One region of the Methylobacterium oryzisoli genome, then DNA from elsewhere that is predicted to be linked to it. Evidence: predicted binding sites of a transcription regulator. Region 1 holds the regulator's gene; each other region holds the start of a gene.

Region 1 (5,839 bases):
CGGCATCGAGTTCCACGACCCGCGGCCCGGCCACCGCGTTGAGGTCGGCCTCGAAGGCATCGAGGGCGGCGTTGGCGGCCTCCCGGGGCGCCTCGCCGCCATGCTGGGCCGCCGAGAGGCGTTCGAGCAGATCCTCGGCCATGCGCGGCGTCAGCGGCGGGCGCGCCTCGGCCAGATAGGCTTGCGCCACGCGGCGCGGCCAGTCGGGATGCGGGGTTTGGTGTTCGATCGGCATCAGCGTTCCTCCGTGCGGGGAAACGCGTCGCGGCGGCTTTCGTCCCCTGGGCCGCTCAGGCGGCGGAAGCGGTCTGGAGTCCGCCCACGGTGGACCGGAAGGCGTTGAGAAGCGCGGTGTCGAGCTTGCCGCCCATCCCTTCCATCACCACCCAGGCGTCGGCCGCGTTCAGCGGGGCGCGGTAAGGGCGGCGCTCGGTCAGGGCCGAGTAGATGTCGCAGATGGTGACGAGGCGGACGAGGTCGGGGATCTCTCCGCCCCGAAGCCCGTCCGGATAGCCGGAGCCGTCGAGCAGTTCGTGGTGATGGCGCACGACGCCGAGGGTCTCGGCGTCGAAGCCCGGCTGGGCCGCGAGGAGGTCCGCGCCGATCGCGGGGTGCGTGCGCATGATCGCGAGTTCGTCCGGCGTCAGGCTGCTCGGCTTGGCCAGGATGGCGCGCGGGATCTTCGCCTTGCCGACGTCGTGCAGCAGGGCCGCCCGGGCGAGGCGGTGCTGGTCGCTGCGGCGGAAGCCGAGGACGCTCGCGAAGACCGCCGCATGACCGGCCACGCTGAGGGAGTGCTGGTAGACCTCGCTCTGGTGCGACCAGATCGTCTCCAGCCACGCCTGGATCCCAGCCTCGGAGATCGCGTCGAGGACGATCTCGGTGCCGGCCTCGACATCCTCGTGGGACAGCGCCCGGCCGGATTCCGCGGCATCGAACAGGCCGGTCACGAGCGCGCAGGCCTCGACGGCTTGAGCGCGGATCTGCACCCGCGGCTCGCGCGCGCGCTCGGCCGCGGACACCTGCACGAGATCGAGAAGGGCGGCGGACAGGGCGGCGCGGGAGGTGAAGGGCGGCAGGATCCGGGAGGCCCCGAGCGCCCGCGCCTTGGCGAGCGTGGCCGGCGTCAGGTCCCGCGCCAGGCACAGGCAGGGTCTCATGCGGGCGCGCAGATGGCTCATCAGGCCGCGCAGGCTCGCCAGGAGGGATGGATCGTCGAGGGCGACGTCGAGCAACACGGCGAGCACGGTGCCGGGCGGTTGGCGCTGCCCGGGTTCGATCACCCGGCAGGGCAGGTGGCAGGTGACGCTGTGGGCGAGCGAGTGGGCTTTCTTGGGATCGTCCGAGACCAGGAGAATGAAGCCGTCGGTCATCGTCGCGTTCCGCAGGCCTTCATCGGCACAGGAGGAGATCTGCCGGCGGGCCCACGGCCCACCGCGATCATCCCGGCACTTTGCCGGATTGATGGTTAAGCTTTCCTCTAGCTTCGGCGATCCCGCGAAGGGCCGTGCTCGCAGGCCGTTGGGACGGACGCAAGGTCAGATACTACGACGCCGTTGTGCCGCTTCTTTGGATTCCTTCGAGCGAGCGCCTGCCCTCGAGGCAGGATGGGTTACGACCCGACGATGTCCCGGAACGCCGAAGGCCCGCGCGGGGAGTCGCGCGGGCCTTCGATGATCGCCACGATGCCTCCGGGCACGATGTCCCGGAGGATGATCCGGAACCAGGCCGTCAGTACTTGCGGATCAGGCTGACGAGCCGGCCCTGGATGCGCACGCGGTCCGGGCCGAGCACGCGGGTCTCGTAGGCCGGGTTGGCGGCCTCGAGGGCGATCGACGAGCCGCGGCGGCGCAGGCGCTTGAGCGTGGCCTCCTCGTCGTCGATCAGCGCCACCACGATGTCGCCGGTATTGGCCGTCTCCTGCCGGCGGATCACCACGAGGTCGCCGTCGAGGATGCCCGCCTCGATCATCGAGTCGCCGCGCACTTCGAGCGCGTAATGCTCGCCGCCGGCCAGGAAGTCGGGCGACATCGCCACGCTGCGGCTCTGGGACTGGATCGCCGAGATCGGCGTACCGGCGGCGATGCGGCCCATCACCGGGATGGCCACCGAGCCCGACCGGTGATCGTCCACCGCCACCCCGGCGGGCATGGCGGGCTTGGCGACCGGCTCCTTGGCGCGCCCGCCCTCGACCACGCTCGGGTTGAAGCGCACCACCTCGGCGGAGGGCGCGCTCACCGTCTCGGGCAGGCGGATCACCTCGATCGCCCGGGCGCGATTCGGCAGCCGGCGCAGGAAGCCCCGCTCCTCCAGCGCCGTGATCAGTCGGTGGATGCCCGACTTGGACTTGAGGTCGAGGGCGTCCTTCATCTCGTCGAAGGACGGGGGGACGCCCGTCTCGCGCATCCGCTGCTGGATGAAGCGGAGCAGGTCCAACTGCTTACGGGTGAGCATGGGTCACTCTCATCGCCTGCGCGGGCACGCTGATCGAAACAAATCGCGAACATGGTAAGCGTTCCTCAAGTGTTCCGCAAGCGGCTTGGCGTCGTGCCGCGGATGAAGCGGCCTCGTCCACACGTCTGCACCGATTCTCGACCTGCGCCGACTCCGCCCTGACGGCCGGCGGGATCGGCCCCGCAACAGCCCGCTACCACCTGCGGCCCCGGCCGCCGGCTACGATCGGGGCGTGCAGACACACCGGCACCGGCCGCAAGTCCAGGAGAAGTCGTTTCCCGATGGCCAAGCCCGTTCATTCCATGATCCGCGTCCGCGACGAGGCCCGCTCGTGCGAGTACTATGCCCGCGCCTTCGGCCTGGAGGTCGCCGACCGCTTCGCGTTCGACACCTTCGCGCTCGTCTACCTGCGCGACCCCGCCTCGCCCTTCGAGCTCGAACTCACGGTCAACTTCGACCGGCAGGAGCCCTACGAGATCGGCAACGGCTACGGCCACCTCGCGGTGGTGGTGGACGATGTCGAGGCCGAGCACGCGCGCTTCGAGCGCGAGGGCCTGCCCGCGACGCCCGTGAAGGACTTCCAGCACCAGGGCCGCACGCTCGCCCGGTTCTTCTTCGCCACCGATCCCGACGGCTACAAGATCGAGGTCATCCAGAAGGGCGGCCGCTTCGGCTGAGCCGTCCCCAGGCAACAGCATGACGACAAGCAAGAACGTCACGAGGAGACGCCCGATGAGAGAAGTCGATCCGCGCCGGCGGGTGAGCCGGCGCAGCTTCCTGCAGAGCGCCGCCGCGGCGGCCCCGGCGGCGGCCATCGCCACGGGCGCCGGCCTGGCGGTGGAGGAGGCCTGGGCGGAGGGCGGCGCCGCCCTGTCGCCCTCCGACCTGAAGACCCTGGTGAAGGTGGCGCGGGACATCTACCCGCACGACTTCCTGGCCGACACCTACTACATCGCCGCCGTGAAGCCGTGGGACGGCAAGGCGGCGGGCGATCCGGCCACGAAGCAGCTCCTCTCCGAGGGCATCCGCCGCCTCGACGAGGATGCGCGCACCCGGCACAAGGTCGCCTATGCGCAGGTCGGCTGGGAGGCCGACCGCGTCGTCCTGCTCCAGGCGATCGAGCACACGCCCTTCTTCAAGGCGCTGCGGGCCGACCTCGTGGTCTCGCTCTACAACCAGCCCGAGCTGTGGCCGAAGTTCGGCTACGAGGGTCCCTCCGCCGACAAGGGCGGCTACATCCAGCGCGGCTTCAACGACATCGACTGGCTGCCGAAGGTCTGAACCAGCCGCCAGACCTGAGTGATCTCACGCGCGGCAGGAGGGCGCGCACGGCGCGGACCCCCGGCGCGACCGGAGGACAGCATGGCCACTTTCGACCTCAACGACGACGGGCTCGTCGTCATCGTGGGCTCGGGCGCGGGCGGGGGCACGCTCGGCACCGAACTGGCGCTCAAGGGGATCAAGACCGTGATCCTGGAGGCGGGCGCCCGTCACAACACGGAGGATTTCGTCAACGACGAGTGGGCGAGCTTCGCGCAGCTCGCTTGGACCGACATGCGCACCACCTCGGGCTCCTGGCGGGTGGCGCGGGACTTCCCCAACCTGCCGGCCTGGATCGTGAAGGCGGTGGGCGGCTCCACCGTGCACTGGGCCGGCGCCTCCTTGCGCTTCGAGGAGCACGAATTCCGCATCCGCGACCATTACGGCGTGATGCCGGGCGCCAACCTCCTCGACTGGCCGATCACCCTGGCCGACCTCGACCCCTGGTACGCGAAGGCCGAGGACCGGATGGGCGTGACGCGCACCAACGGCATCAAGGGCCTGCCCGGCAACAACAACTTCAAGGTGCTGGAGGCCGGGGCGCGCCGCGTCGGCTACAAGGAGGTCCATACCGGCCGGATGGCGATCAACAGCGAGGAGCGCCACGACCGCGGCGCCTGCCAGCAGATCGGCTTCTGCTTCCAGGGCTGCAAGTCGGGAGCGAAGTGGTCGACGCTGATCGCCGAGATCCCCCGCGGCGAAGAGACCGGCAACCTCGAAGTGCGGCCGAACTGCATGGTGATCCGCATCGAGCACGACGCGGCCGGCAAGGTCACGGGCGTCGTCTACGCGGATGAGAAGGGCCAGCTCCAGCGCCAGAAGGCCCGCATCGTGGCGGTGGCGGGCAACTCCATCGAGAGCCCGCGCCTGCTCCTCAACAGTGCCTCGACCCTCTTCCCGGACGGGCTCGCGAACTCGTCGGGGCAGGTCGGCCGCAACTACATGCGGCACATGACCGGCAGCATCTACGGCGTGTTCGAGAAGTCGGTGCACATGTACCGCGGCACGACCATGGCCGGCATCATCCGGGACGAGGCGCACCACGACCCCAAGCGCGGCTTCGCGGGCGGCTACGAGATGGAGACGCTCTCGCTCGGCGTGCCCTTCATGGCCGCCTTCCTCAACCCGGGCGGCTGGGGGCGCACCTTCACGAGCGCGATGGAGCAGTACCCGCGCATGGCCGGGATGTGGCTCGTCGGCGAGGACATGCCGCAGGAGACGAACCGCATCACGCTCGATCCCGCCGTCAAGGACAAGCACGGGATGCCGGTCGCGCACGTGCACTTCGACGACCACCCCAACGACGTCGCCATGCGCAACCACGCCTACCGGCAGGGCGCGGCGGTCTACGAGGCGGTGGGCGCCACCGTCACCTACCCGACCCCGCCCTACCCGAGCACCCACAACATGGGCACGAACCGCATGAGTGCGAAGCCGCGGGACGGCGTGGTGAACGGGTTCGGCCAGACCCACGACGTGAAGAACCTGTTCGTCTCGGACGGCAGCCAGTTCACGAGCGGCGCCGCCTGCAACCCGACGCTCACCATCGTGGCGCTGGCGCTGCGGCAGGCCGACCACATCGCGGGCGCGATGCAGCGGCGGGAGATCTGATGACCCGTCCCCTCCTCACCGCTCTCGTCCTGGCGGGCCTCTCCGCGGCGCCGGCCGCGGCCGGCCCCCGCCTCGCCCAGGGCTCCCCCGCCCCGGCACCGGGCGGGGGCGCGGCGGCCTACCCGAACAACCCGGCCGGAACCCCGGCCGCGGAGCGGGAGGCCCGCCCGGTCACAGCCCCCTGCCCGCCGGGCAGCCCCTGTCCGGGCCGGCCCGAGCCCTCCGGCGCCGCCGATACGAGCCGCACCGGGACGCCCAGCACCTCGGCCGGGCGCACCGACCGCGTGCCGAGCACCGCCTATCCGGACGCGCCGGGCGGGATGCCCTCCAGCCGGCCGGACGGCACCGCGCCGCGCTGAGCCGCGCGGGCCTACTCCGCCGCCATCAGGGCGGGCCGAAATAGCCGGCCCGTCTCGCCCTTGGCGAGGTAGATCAGGCAGCAGCAGCGCAGGAG
Region 2 (5,839 bases), on a different contig from region 1:
CGACTACGAGGTCCTGGCGTCCTTCGGGCATGTCCGCGACCTGCCCGCCAAGGACGGCTCGGTCGACCCGGAGCAGGACTTCCTCATGCTCTGGGAGCTGGAAGACCGGGGCGCCAAGCGGGTCTCGGAGATCGCCAAGGCGGTCAAGGGCGCCGACAAGCTGATCCTCGCCACCGACCCCGACCGCGAGGGCGAGGCGATCTCCTGGCACGTCCTGGAGGCGCTGCAGGCCAAGCGCGTGCTCAAGGGCGTGCCGGTCGAGCGCGTGACCTTCAACGCCATCACCAAGGACGCGGTGCAGACCGCGATGGCTCAGCCGCGGCAGATCGACCAGGCCCTGGTCGACGCCTACCTGGCGCGCCGGGCGCTCGACTACCTCGTGGGCTTCAACCTCTCGCCCGTGCTGTGGCGCAAGCTGCCGGGCGCCCGCTCGGCGGGCCGCGTCCAGTCGGTGGCCCTGCGCCTCGTCTGCGACCGCGAGGCCGAGATCGAGTCGTTCCGGCCGCGCGAGTACTGGTCGCTCGTCGCAACCCTGGCAACCGCCAGGAATGCCGTGTTCGAGGCCCGGCTCGTGGGCGCGGACGGCAAGCGCATCCAGCGCCTCGACGTCGGCACCGCCGACGAGGCGGAAGCCTTCCGGCGCGACCTCGAACTGGCGACCTTCTCGGTCGCGAGCGTCGAGGCCAAGCCCGCCAAGCGCCACCCGCAGCCACCCTTCACCACCTCGACCCTGCAGCAGGAGGCGTCGCGCAAGCTCGGGTTGGCTCCGGCCCAGACCATGCGCATCGCCCAGCGCCTCTACGAGGGCGTCGAGATCGGCGGGGAGACGGTCGGCCTCATCACCTACATGCGCACCGACGGCGTCGACATGGCGCCCGAGGCCATCCGCGACGCGCGCCAGGTCATCGGGACCGAGTTCGGCGCCGATTACGTGCCGCCCGCCCCGCGCAGCTACAGCACCAAGGCCAAGAACGCCCAGGAGGCCCACGAGGCCGTGCGCCCGACCGATCTCGGCCGGCTGCCCAAGGCCGTCGCGCGCTACCTCGAACCCGAGCAGGCCAAGCTCTACGAGCTGATCTGGACCCGCACCATCGCGAGCCAGATGGAATCGGCGGAGCTGGAGCGCACCACCGTCGACATCCACGCCATGGTCGGGCCGCGTCGCCTCGACCTGCGGGCCACGGGCCAAGTGGTCAAGTTCGACGGCTTCCTCACGCTCTATCAAGAGGGCAAGGACGACGAGGAGGACGAGGAATCCCGGCGGCTGCCGCCGATGCAGGCGGGCGATCCCCTGCGGCGCGAGCGCATCGCCGCGACCCAGCACTTCACCGAGCCGCCGCCGCGCTACTCCGAGGCCAGCCTCGTCAAGCGCATGGAGGAGCTCGGCATCGGCCGGCCCTCCACCTACGCCGCCGTGCTGCAGGTGCTGCGCGACCGCGAATACGTGCGCATCGACAAGAAGCGCCTCGTGCCGGAGGACAAGGGCCGCCTCGTCACCGGCTTCTTGGAGAGCTTCTTCCGGCGCTACGTCGAGTACGATTTCACGGCCGACCTCGAAGAGCAGCTCGACCGAATCTCGAACGCCGAGATCGACTGGCGCGCGGTGCTGCGCGACTTCTGGCGCGATTTCTCGGCGGCGATCGCCGGCACCAAGGAACTGCGCACCGCCGAGGTGCTGGAGGCGCTGAACCAGCTCCTCGGCCCGCACATCTTCCCGGCCAAGGCGGACGGCGCGAACCCCCGCGCCTGCCCGAATTGCGGCGGCGGCCAGCTGTCGCTGAAGCTCGGCAAGTTCGGGGCCTTCATCGGCTGCTCGAACTATCCCGAGTGCAAGTACACCCGTCAGCTCTCCGCCACCGGCATCGAGGGCGACGGCGAGGGCAGCTCGGCCGAGGGCGGCCAGCCCGGCGTGCGGGTGCTCGGCGAGGATCCGGCGACCGGCCAGCCGGTGACCCTGCGCGACGGGCGCTTCGGCCCCTTCGTGCAGCTCGGCGAGGCCTCGACCGAGAAGGGGGCGGAAAAACCCAAGCGCTCCTCGCTGCCCAAGGGCCTCGCTCCCGGCGACGTGACGCTGGAGACGGCGCTGAAGCTGCTCGCGCTGCCGCGCGAGGTGGCCCGGCACCCGGAATCGGGCGAGCCGATCCTGGCCAATCTCGGCCGCTTCGGCCCCTACGTGCAGCACGGGAAGACCTACGCCAACCTGGGCAAGGACGACGACCTCCTGGAGATCGGCGCCAACCGGGCGATCGATCTGATCGTCGCCAAGGAGCAGGGGGGCGGACGGCCCGCGACCGATCCCGGCCGGGCGCTCGGAACCGATCCAGAGGGGCGCACCGTCACCGTGAAGGCCGGCCGCTACGGCCCCTACGTGACGGACGGCGACGTCAACGCCACCCTGCCGAAGGGCGCGGACCGGGACGCGCTGACCCTCGACGAGGCGCTGCGGCTGATCGCGGCCCGGCGCGAGGCCGGGGGAGGGGGCAAGAAGAAGGGCGCGGCGAGGGGGCGCACCCGGAGCGCGGATGGCGCGGCGAAGCCGGCGCGGAAGGCTGCTCCCAAGAAGGCCGCCGCCAAGAAGGCGGCAAGCGCCGGGGAGTGAGGCGCTAAGCAGGTTTCGCAAAAGTGGCCGCCGGTTTTGCGATGAAAACCTGCGGCAAAACAAGAGCCTAAGCGGACGAAGCGTTGGCCTGCCAACGCAAGTCTGCTTAGAACGCGAAGGCGAGCGTGGCGGCGAGCGCCGCCACCACCGCCGAGCCGGTGGCCGTGGCGGTGAAGCGGTTGACGTTGCGGGTGAGGCCCACGGCGTCGTCGAAGCAGCCGAAAGCCTCGCCGGCGGCGCGCTCGGCCCGCGCGAGGGCATGGTGGCGGGCGTGACGGGTGGCGGCTTTCATCGGTCTCGGGCCTCCTCGGGCGCTCAGTGCCGGCATCGACCAGCGTGGCTGTAACGCGTTGACGGAAGCCTTGTTCCCGCGGGGCTATTCAGGGTGAAGCAATCTTAACGTAACTCGTTTACCACCTTGAGGCCCGGCAGCCCGCCCGCGGCGGACCGCGCCGCTCCGCCACGGCCGGGTCCTGCGATGGACCCTTTCTGTTTCCGGTTTGTTCCGGTATAGGGAGAGGATGAGTGCGAATGCTGCCAGAGCCGTCCCCCCATCGCGAGGCCGCCGCGTGAGCGACGCCGCACGAGATCTGTTCGGTCCGGGCGCCAAGGCGGCGCCCGTCGACCCCATCGCCGGGCCAAGGACCCCCAGGCCTGTGACCCCGAGACCCGAGCGTCCCAAGCCCGTGGCGGTGGCCCCGGCCACGCCGGCCGCGCCGGCCGAGGCCGGCTACGACGCCTCGACCATCGAGGTGCTGGAGGGCTTGGAGCCGGTGCGGCGCCGGCCCGGCATGTATATCGGCGGCACCGACGAGAAGGCGCTGCACCACCTCTTCGCCGAGGTGATCGACAACGCGATGGATGAGGCGGTGGCGGGCCATGCCAGCTTCATCGAGGTGGAGCTGGAGGAGGGCGGCCTCCTCACGGTGACGGACAACGGCCGGGGCATCCCGGTCGATCCGCACCCCAAATTCCCGGGCAAGTCGGCCCTCGAAGTGATCATGACCACGCTGCACGCGGGCGGCAAGTTCGACTCGAAGGTCTACGAGACTTCGGGCGGCCTGCACGGGGTCGGCGTGTCGGTGGTGAACGCGCTCTCCGACATCCTGGAGGTCGAGGTCGCCCGCAGCCAGACCCTCTACCGCCAGACCTTCTCGCGCGGCCTGCCCCAGGGCGGCCTGGAGGAGGTCGGCCGCGTGCAGAACCGGCGCGGCACGCGGGTGCGGTTCCACCCCGACCCGCAGATCTTCGGCTCGCTGACCTTCGAGCCGCGCCGCCTGTTCAAGATGGCGCGCTCCAAGGCCTACCTGTTCGGCGGCGTCGAGATCCGCTGGCGCTGCGCGCCCGCGCTCCTGGAGGGCGTGGACAACGTCCCGGCCGAGGCGGTGCACCGGTTCCCGGCCGGCCTGAAGGACTATCTCGCGCGCGAGATCGACGGCCGGGACCTCGTCACGGACGCGCTGTTCACCGGCAAGGTGACGAAGCCCGGCAGCCACGGCTCGCTCGAATGGGCGGTGGCGTGGTTCGCCAACGACGACGGTTTTTCCTCCTCCTACTGCAACACCGTGCCGACGCCCGAGGGCGGCACGCACGAGAGCGGCTTGCGCATCGCGCTGCTGCGGGGCCTGCGCGACCACGCCGAGCGCGTCGGGCAGGTCAAGCGCATGCAGGCGGTGACCACCGACGACGTGATGGCGACCTGCGCCGCCATGCTGTCGGTGTTCATCCGCGAGCCGGAATTCCAGGGCCAGACCAAGGACAAGCTCGCGACGCTGGAGGCCTCGCGCATCGTCGAGGCGGCCGTGCGCGACGCCTTCGACCACTGGCTCGCGGGCTCGCCGGCGCAGGCCAACAAGCTCCTCGACTGGGTGGTGGACCGGGCGGAGGAGCGGCTGCGCCGCCGCCAGGAGAAGGAGGTCGCGCGCAAGACCGCGACCCGCAAGCTGCGCCTGCCGGGCAAGCTCGCCGACTGCTCGAAGGCCGGGGCGGCCGGCTCCGAGATCTTCATCGTCGAGGGCGATTCGGCGGGCGGGTCGGCCAAGCAGGCGCGCGACCGCGCCACGCAGGCGGTGCTGCCGCTACGCGGCAAAATCCTCAACGTGGCCTCGGCCAGCCGCGACAAGCTCGGGGCGAACCAGCTGCTCTCGGACCTGACGCAGGCGCTCGGTTGCGGCACGGGCACGCATTACCGCGATGACGACCTTCGCTACGAGAAGGTCATCATCATGACGGATGCGGACGTCGACGGCGCCCACATCGCCTCGCTGCTGATCACCTTCTTCTACCGGCAGATGCCGCGGCTGATCGAGCGCGGTCATCTCTACCTCGCGGTGCCGCCCCTCTACCGGCTGACGCAGGGCTCCAAGAGCGCCTACGCGCGCGACGACCGCCACAAGGACCAGCTCATGAAGAGCGTGTTCAAGAACGGCAAGGTGGAGATCGGGCGCTTCAAGGGCCTCGGCGAGATGATGCCGAACCAGCTCAAGGAGACCACGATGGACCCGCAGAAGCGCACGCTCCTGCGCGTGGCGGTGCTGGAAGAGACCCGCGAGATCACCGGCGAGACGGTGGAGCGCCTGATGGGCAACAAGCCCGAGGCGCGCTTCGCCTTCATCACCGAGCGGGCGGCCTTCGCGGACGAGACCGGGCTGGACATCTGAGGCGTACGACACTCTTTCCCGTCATCCGGGAAAGAGGGCGGAATAGAGTTCTGAAGCAAAGCAGAAGCGGCCGAGGTGGGGCATCTCTGGCAGGTGAGGCGCACTCGGGCCGAGTGGCCTCTGGCCCCGGACGCCGCTTCCACCCTGTCGTCCGCGGTGGACGCCGCTACCCCCCGGTCCGGACGAGAGCCGGGGCGATCGTCGCGGCACGCCTCGTCGGTGGCGTCATGCCTCCCTCCTCGGGTGCACCCCGGCGCGTCGCTGTGGCCGAGGCACCCGAAGCCTGATCCTGCGCTCCCGGCGCGTCAAGGACGAAATTCGGGCGACGCGCGGGCGGATCGGCTGCTAGGGTTCGGGTCCGGGGATGGCTCGACCCGTCCCCCGGCAGACAGGGAGGACAAGTCATGGGCAAGCCCGACATCCGGGTCGCGACCTTCGCCGGCCCGGGCGCCGCGCCGGAGATCCGCACCGTGCCGTGGCCGTCGGTGCCGCGCCGGGCCGCGCTGATCAAGATCGGCGCGTGCGGCGTCTGCGGCACCGACCAGCACATCCTCAAGGGGCATTGGCCCAAGCCCCTGCC
Region 3 (5,839 bases), on a different contig from region 1:
CCCGGCCCGATCCTGGCCAAGCTCGAACACTGCGTCGCGCTCGCCAACGCGCGCGATCTCGCGCCGGTGCTGCTCGGCGACCTGTTCGAGCACCCGGTGGAGCCCGACGAGAGCCTGAAGGCGCGCCTCGTGCGGATCCTGAAGGCCTTTCGCCATCGCCCGCTCGCCAACGTGGGCAACCACGACATCCGCCACGCCCGCCTCTCGGACGGGGACAGCCTCGCGGTGCTGGCGCTCAGCGACGTGCTCGACGCGGTGCCGGAATCCGGCCCCGCCGCGCGGTTCGACCTCGGCGGCCGGGTCGTGGGCGTCGGCGCCACGCCCTACGGGCAGGCGATCCCCGCCGACGTGCGGGGCCTTTTTCCCGGAACGCAGGCGATTGTCTGGCTCACCCACCACGACCTCGCCTTCGGAGCGGGCTATCCGGGCGCCGTGCCGCCGCACGCCATCGCGGGCTGCGCGCTGGCGGTGAACGGCCACGTCCACAAGCGCCACCGGCCGGTGGGGATCGGCGGCACGCTCTGGTTCAACCCCGGCACCATCACCCGCGGCTCGGTCGATCTTCTGGCCCACGAGCCCGCCGCCTGGATCGTCGCGCCCGATCTCTCGCTCAAGCCCGAGCCCCTGCCGCACCGCCCCGACGTCTTCGACCTTACGGGCCGCCAGGTGGCCCCGGCCCGGCCCGAGGCGGCGCCGGTCGAGAGCGCCTTCGTGTCGCTCCTGCGCGCCGAGACCGCCACCGACCTCGCCCGCAGCGACGACGGCGCGCTGATCCGTGAGGAGATCGAGGCCAAGTTCGCCCGCGACGGCACCCCGGAGCCGGTGCGCGCGGCGATCCGCTCGCTGGTGGAGGAGGCTGTGGCGCGTCGGGCGGGGTGATTCGGGCTTCAGCTTCCGCGCCCCCTCGCGCCATGATGCGCCCGGGCCGGATCCGGCCCGGGAGAGACGGGGAGGGAGCGCCATGACGACCGGGCCGGAGACCGCGCGCGGGGCCGCCGAGGCGCCGGTCCCGTATCCGCGCACGCCCGCCGAGATCATCACCGTGCTCGCCCACTACCACCGGGCCGAGATCGCCCGCATGGCGGGCTGGCGCGACCGGATCGACCGCACCACCAACTGGGCCATCACGGTCATCGCCGCCATGCTGTCGGTGTCGCTCTCGACCCCGACCGCGCATCACGGCGTGCTGCTGTTCGCGATGCTCCTGGTGCTGCTGCTGCTCGGCATCGAGGCCCGGCGCTACCGCTTCTTCGACGTCTACCGCCACCGCGTGCGCCGGCTGGAGCGCTGCTACTACGCGCAGGTCTTCGCCCCGCGGCCGGACCCGTCGGCCGACTGGCCGGCGGCGCTCGGCGCGGACCTGCGCCAGCCCCAGTTCCACGTCACCCTGGCGGATGCCTTCGCGCGGCGGCTGCGGCGCAATTACGGCTGGATGTTCGTGATCCTGGCGCTCGCCTGGGTGCTCAAGATCACCTCGGCCCGGCTGCAGGAGGCGGGCCGGGGCGAGATGGTCCACTCGGTGGGCGAGATCGTCGGCAACGCGGCGCTGGGCCCCCTGCCGGGCTGGCTGGTGCTCGGGGCGGTGGCGGCCTTCTACGGCTGGCTTCTGGCGGTGGGCCTGTCCGCCGGCCGGCGGGACGTCGAGGACGGGCCGGTGCACGTCTGAACCCGGCCGGGGTTCAGAAGCCGAACGGGTCCGCGGCGGGCAGGGGCCGGCGGCGCACCGGAGTCTCGGGCAGGATCGGGCGGCCGATGTCGATGGCGAGCAGGCCTTCGACGGCGAGCGCCAGCACGGCGGCGACGCCGTCCGGGGCGTTCTGGACCACCGCCGCGCATTCCACGAGGCGGCCGGTGCCGCACTCGTCGAGGTAGTGCAGGATCCGCACCCGGTCGCCCGCCGACACGAAGGTGCGGCGGCAGGCCATCACCAGCCGCACCGTGGAGATCCGGGGCTCGGCCCGCAGCGAGGCCGCGCTCTCGATGACGAAGCGGCGCCCGTCCTCGGCCACCACCGTCTCGCCCGCCACGTAGGCGACGCGCAGGGGATGGCGGGCGAGATCCGCCTCCGCCACCACGTCGACGAGCAGGCCCGGCTCGTCCGTGCGGGTCTGCTCGAAATCGGCGGCGTGCTCCACGCTCTCGTCCCCGACGAGGAGCCGCGCCGGCGCGGGGCCGGGGCGCAGCGCCTCCACGGCCGGATCGAGGGCCGCGATCGCCAAGAAGTCGGCCACCAGCGCCATGCGCGGGGCCGCGAGCGCCGGCGCGCCGGTGCGGCGAGCATGGCGCACCGCGCTGCGGCGCGTCCCCGGCCGGTCGAGCAACAGGGCGGAATCGTGCGGGCGAGGGGCACTCATGGCCGGAGGGCACTCCCGGAAACGCGGCGGCGCGCAGGCAGGGATCGCCCACGCACAAAGATCTCGCCGCACCAGTTCACAAGAACGATTAGCGAACACACTCTTGCCGGTCAACGGCGCCATAATCGCACGACGATAAGCCCGGGCGTCATCGTCTGGAGCTTGCCACGGATCGGCTCCGGATAGGCGTTGCGGGCTGGGACAAAATGCGCGCCGCCGGAGCGGCTTTGCTTCCTGAAATCCGGCGAAAACACTCGCTCAACGCGAGGCGTCGTGCTACAAGAATCGCCGTGGCCGCAGGCGCCTCAGCGCACCCCCGGCCGCCTTCGAGCAGGTGAGATCGATCGCATGAGCGCAACGACCGACAAGCAGATCGCGGAGATCCTCGCGACCTACGGTGAGCCGCTGGCCGGCAACGTCTGGCGGGTGCAGGGCACCGCCGTGATCTACCACAAGGCGCTGGAGCGCATCGCCGTGCAGGCCCGCATCCGCTTCGATGCGCCGGTGATCGTGCGGGCGGAGCGCGACGAGGCCGTGATCCTGGTCACCGGCCATATGCCGGGGCCGAACGGCGACCGCACCGAGTGGTCGATCGGCGAGGCGCTGATCGGCGTGAACTACCGCGTCTCCGGCAAGCAGGCGGCCTACGTCTTCGCGATGGCGGAGAAGCGGGCCAAGGACCGCGTGATCCTCAAGCTCGCGGGCCTGCACGGCCTGCTCTACTCGGAGGACGAGGCGGACGAGTTCAAGGCCTCCCGCCCCGATCTCCAGCCGGCGCGTGCCCAGGCCGGCCGGACCGAGCCGGCGCCGCAGCCCGAGGCGGCCGGGGAGTTGTCCGAAGAAGAGATGCCCGATACGGCCGCCGCGCCCGCCCTCGACGGCGCCTCGGCAGAGGCCGACCTCAAGGCCCGGATCGACAAGGCGAAGAGCATCAACGCGGTGACCGACCTGATGCTCGACCCCGAGACGCAGCGCGTCCTCGCCGCCCTGGCGCCGGGCCTGCGCGACGAGGTGCGCGAGCACGCCAAGCAGCGCCTCGTCAGCCTCGGCTGGCCGGCCAAGAGCCGCAAGGCCGCGGCGGCCTGAGGCAGCCCGGCCCGCACGGATCCTCGTCGAGCGGCCCGGGCGGGACTCGTCCGGGCTGCTTGAGCGCGTGACCTTTGCTCGGGACTGCCAATTCCGCGCCCCCGCGGCGGCCGTCGACCTTGGCCACATTGTCGCAATCGTGAATGGGCCGGGGCGCCGGCTGCCTTGCTGGCGCCCACCTCGCTCCCATGATGCGCACCCGCGCCGCAGGAGGAAGCGTGCCCGCGACGGCACACATGCGCGCCCAAGCCCCGGCGCAGGCCCGCCGGACCTTGATTCACGCCATCAAGGGCAGGATGATGCGTCTGTGGTCAAGCTTTCGTGAGCGCCGTCTCGGATCGGCGCGGCCCTATGCAACCGTTGGACCGGACGCCCGTTCCATGCCTATGAGCGATGCCGGCGCGAAGACGCAACCCGTGATCCTGGTCGTCGAGGACGAGCCGGAGGAGCGCTTCCTCGCGGCCACGCTCCTCGAGGAGACGGGCTTCCGCGTCATCGAGGCGGAGACCGCCGAGAAGGCGCTCGCGATCCTGCGCGAGCGGGGCGAGGAGGTGACCGTGGTGTTCTCCGACGTGAGAACCCCCGGACCGATCGGCGGCTTCGAATTGGCGCGCATCATCGGCGTGACGTGGCCGCGCGTGCATGTGCTGCTCACCTCGGGCGATGCGGGCGACCAACCGAGCGACCTGCGCATGTCCGCGACCTTCATTCCCAAGCCGTGGCGGGCGCTCGACATCCTGACCCTCGTCGAGCAGGCGGCCGGCTATCACAGCGGGAATTCTCCCGTCGGAGACGCGAACGCCGGGTAGGCGTCGCGTCGAGGAAAAGCCGTCTCCCGACTCTCCAAGATGACCCGCGGGTTCGCCCGGGCCGCCCGTGCGGGCGCGCACGTCGACGCCGCCTGCATCCTCCTACTATCGGGCATCGGGTGCGGCGTCAGGGTCAATGCTCGCGAGAGCAGCAGGGCGCGAGATCATCGCGGATGCTGCGCAACCCACCCGTCCGAGCCGCGTTGTGACTCGTGATTTCCTGAGTCATTCCGCCCATCGGCCGAAGGGCCGGGCCTCTCACGGGGGAGACAGGGCAGCCGCCCGAAGACCGCAGATGAAGCTGATTCCGAGCAACCACGCAGCCAGCTTTGGACAGACGCACGCGACGGCCACGTCGCTGGCCGACGCCCTGCTGCTCGCCAAACTCGGGCACGATCTGCGGGCCCTCTACACCGACGTGGTCGACGAGCCGGTGCCCGATGAGCTGAACCGGCTCATCGACCACCTGAGCCCGACCGATCCGGAGCCAGGCCAGCGCGGTTGAGCGCCAGGCCAGCGCGGTTGAGCGCCGGCACCCGGACAACTGTACCGCGGAAGCGACAGGGCCGCGCAACCGGCAGCGGGCGGGCCGACGAGGCCTTGTGATCGGCTCCGAAACAGTGTCGGTTGGGCGGATCGTCGGCCCGGCTCCCCCGCCTCCTCGTCCATGCGCCCCTTGCTCCGCCTTCCCCGCGTCGTCCTGCTGACGCTCGGCCTCGCCGCGGCGCAGGGCGGGGCCGAGGCCGCCACCCCGCCCCCGCAGCCCAAGGAGGGTCCGGGCGGCGCCGCCTATGCGGGCCAGACCGTCACCAAACGGGCGCTCGGCCGCGCGGGGGCCGTGACCTTCGCGTTCTACGCCGCCACGCCCGCCCCCGCGCAGGGGCGCCCCGTGGTGGTGTTCCTGCATGCCTGGGGCGCCACCAACCCGCAGGCCTACGGGGCCTGGATCGAGCACCTCGCCAAGTCGGGCTCGCTCGTGCTGTTCCCGCGCTTCCAGGAGGTCAACCGCACCCGCCCGGCCGATGCCAGCACGCTGGCGGCGGAGCTCGTCAAGGACGCGCTCGCCTCTCTCGCGACGGATCCCGAGGCGAAGCCCGACATGACCCGGGTGGCGCTGATCGGCCACTTGGCCGGCGTGCCGATCGCCGCCAACCTCGCCGCGCACGCCACCGAGACCGGCCTTCCGGTGCCGCGGCTGATCTTCGGGGCCATGCCTGGCGGCATCGCTCGGGACGACAAGGCCCGGGGCATCGCCCTGCACGACCTCGCGCGGATCGCCCCCGGCACGCTCATCGTCACGGTGATCGGCGACCGGGACGCGCGGGCGGCGGACCTCGCGGCGCGCCGCCTGCTGCGCGAGGCGAGCGGCGTGCCGGCCGACCGCAAGCTCTTCCTGCGGGCGCTCTCGGACGACCACGGCTTCCCGGCGCTCTCGGCCACGCTCGCCTCGCCCGCGGGCAACAACACCGCCTACGACGCCGCCGCGATCAAGCTGCCGCCCGAGCCGCCCAAGGAAGCGGCTCCTCGGGACCCCAAACAGAAGCCGCCGCCCTTCCGGTGGTCGGCCGACATGGCGCTCACCGGCGAGCA

What was found. Region 1 encodes LexA, which represses DNA repair genes until DNA is damaged. Its sites were predicted from a motif close to TGTTCNNNNTGTGTTCNG; they were not measured.
Region 2: the regulator LexA is predicted to act here: its motif matches at 3,090-3,107, upstream of parE (DNA topoisomerase IV subunit B).
Region 3: the regulator LexA is predicted to act here: its motif matches at 2,435-2,452, upstream of ACKUB9_RS23200 (trna delta -isopentenylpyrophosphate transferase).

What each region holds. Positions count from the first base shown of each region.
Region 1 is NZ_JBKIBX010000009.1:32,550-38,388, forward strand. Features, by position in the region: gene ACKUB9_RS10920 (hypothetical protein) at 1-235, opposite strand, end outside; gene ACKUB9_RS10925 (HD-GYP domain-containing protein) at 291-1,373, opposite strand; gene lexA (transcriptional repressor LexA) at 1,732-2,454, opposite strand; gene ACKUB9_RS10935 (VOC family protein) at 2,736-3,131, shown strand; gene ACKUB9_RS10940 (gluconate 2-dehydrogenase subunit 3 family protein) at 3,187-3,735, shown strand; gene ACKUB9_RS10945 (GMC family oxidoreductase) at 3,817-5,385, shown strand; gene ACKUB9_RS10950 (hypothetical protein) at 5,385-5,744, shown strand; gene ACKUB9_RS10955 (ribbon-helix-helix domain-containing protein) at 5,756-5,839, opposite strand, start outside.
Region 2 is NZ_JBKIBX010000013.1:151,064-156,902, reverse strand. Features, by position in the region: gene topA (type I DNA topoisomerase) at 1-2,599, shown strand, start outside; gene ACKUB9_RS15135 (hypothetical protein) at 2,706-2,891, opposite strand; gene parE (DNA topoisomerase IV subunit B) at 3,169-5,259, shown strand; gene ACKUB9_RS15125 (zinc-binding dehydrogenase) at 5,664-5,839, shown strand, end outside.
Region 3 is NZ_JBKIBX010000029.1:48,677-54,515, forward strand. Features, by position in the region: gene ACKUB9_RS23185 (hypothetical protein) at 1-879, shown strand, start outside; gene ACKUB9_RS23190 (DUF2270 domain-containing protein) at 962-1,666, shown strand; gene ACKUB9_RS23195 (hypothetical protein) at 1,680-2,354, opposite strand; gene ACKUB9_RS23200 (trna delta -isopentenylpyrophosphate transferase) at 2,703-3,440, shown strand; gene ACKUB9_RS23205 (response regulator) at 3,827-4,249, shown strand; gene ACKUB9_RS23210 (NepR family anti-sigma factor) at 4,545-4,754, shown strand; gene ACKUB9_RS23215 (alpha/beta hydrolase family protein) at 4,917-5,839, shown strand, end outside.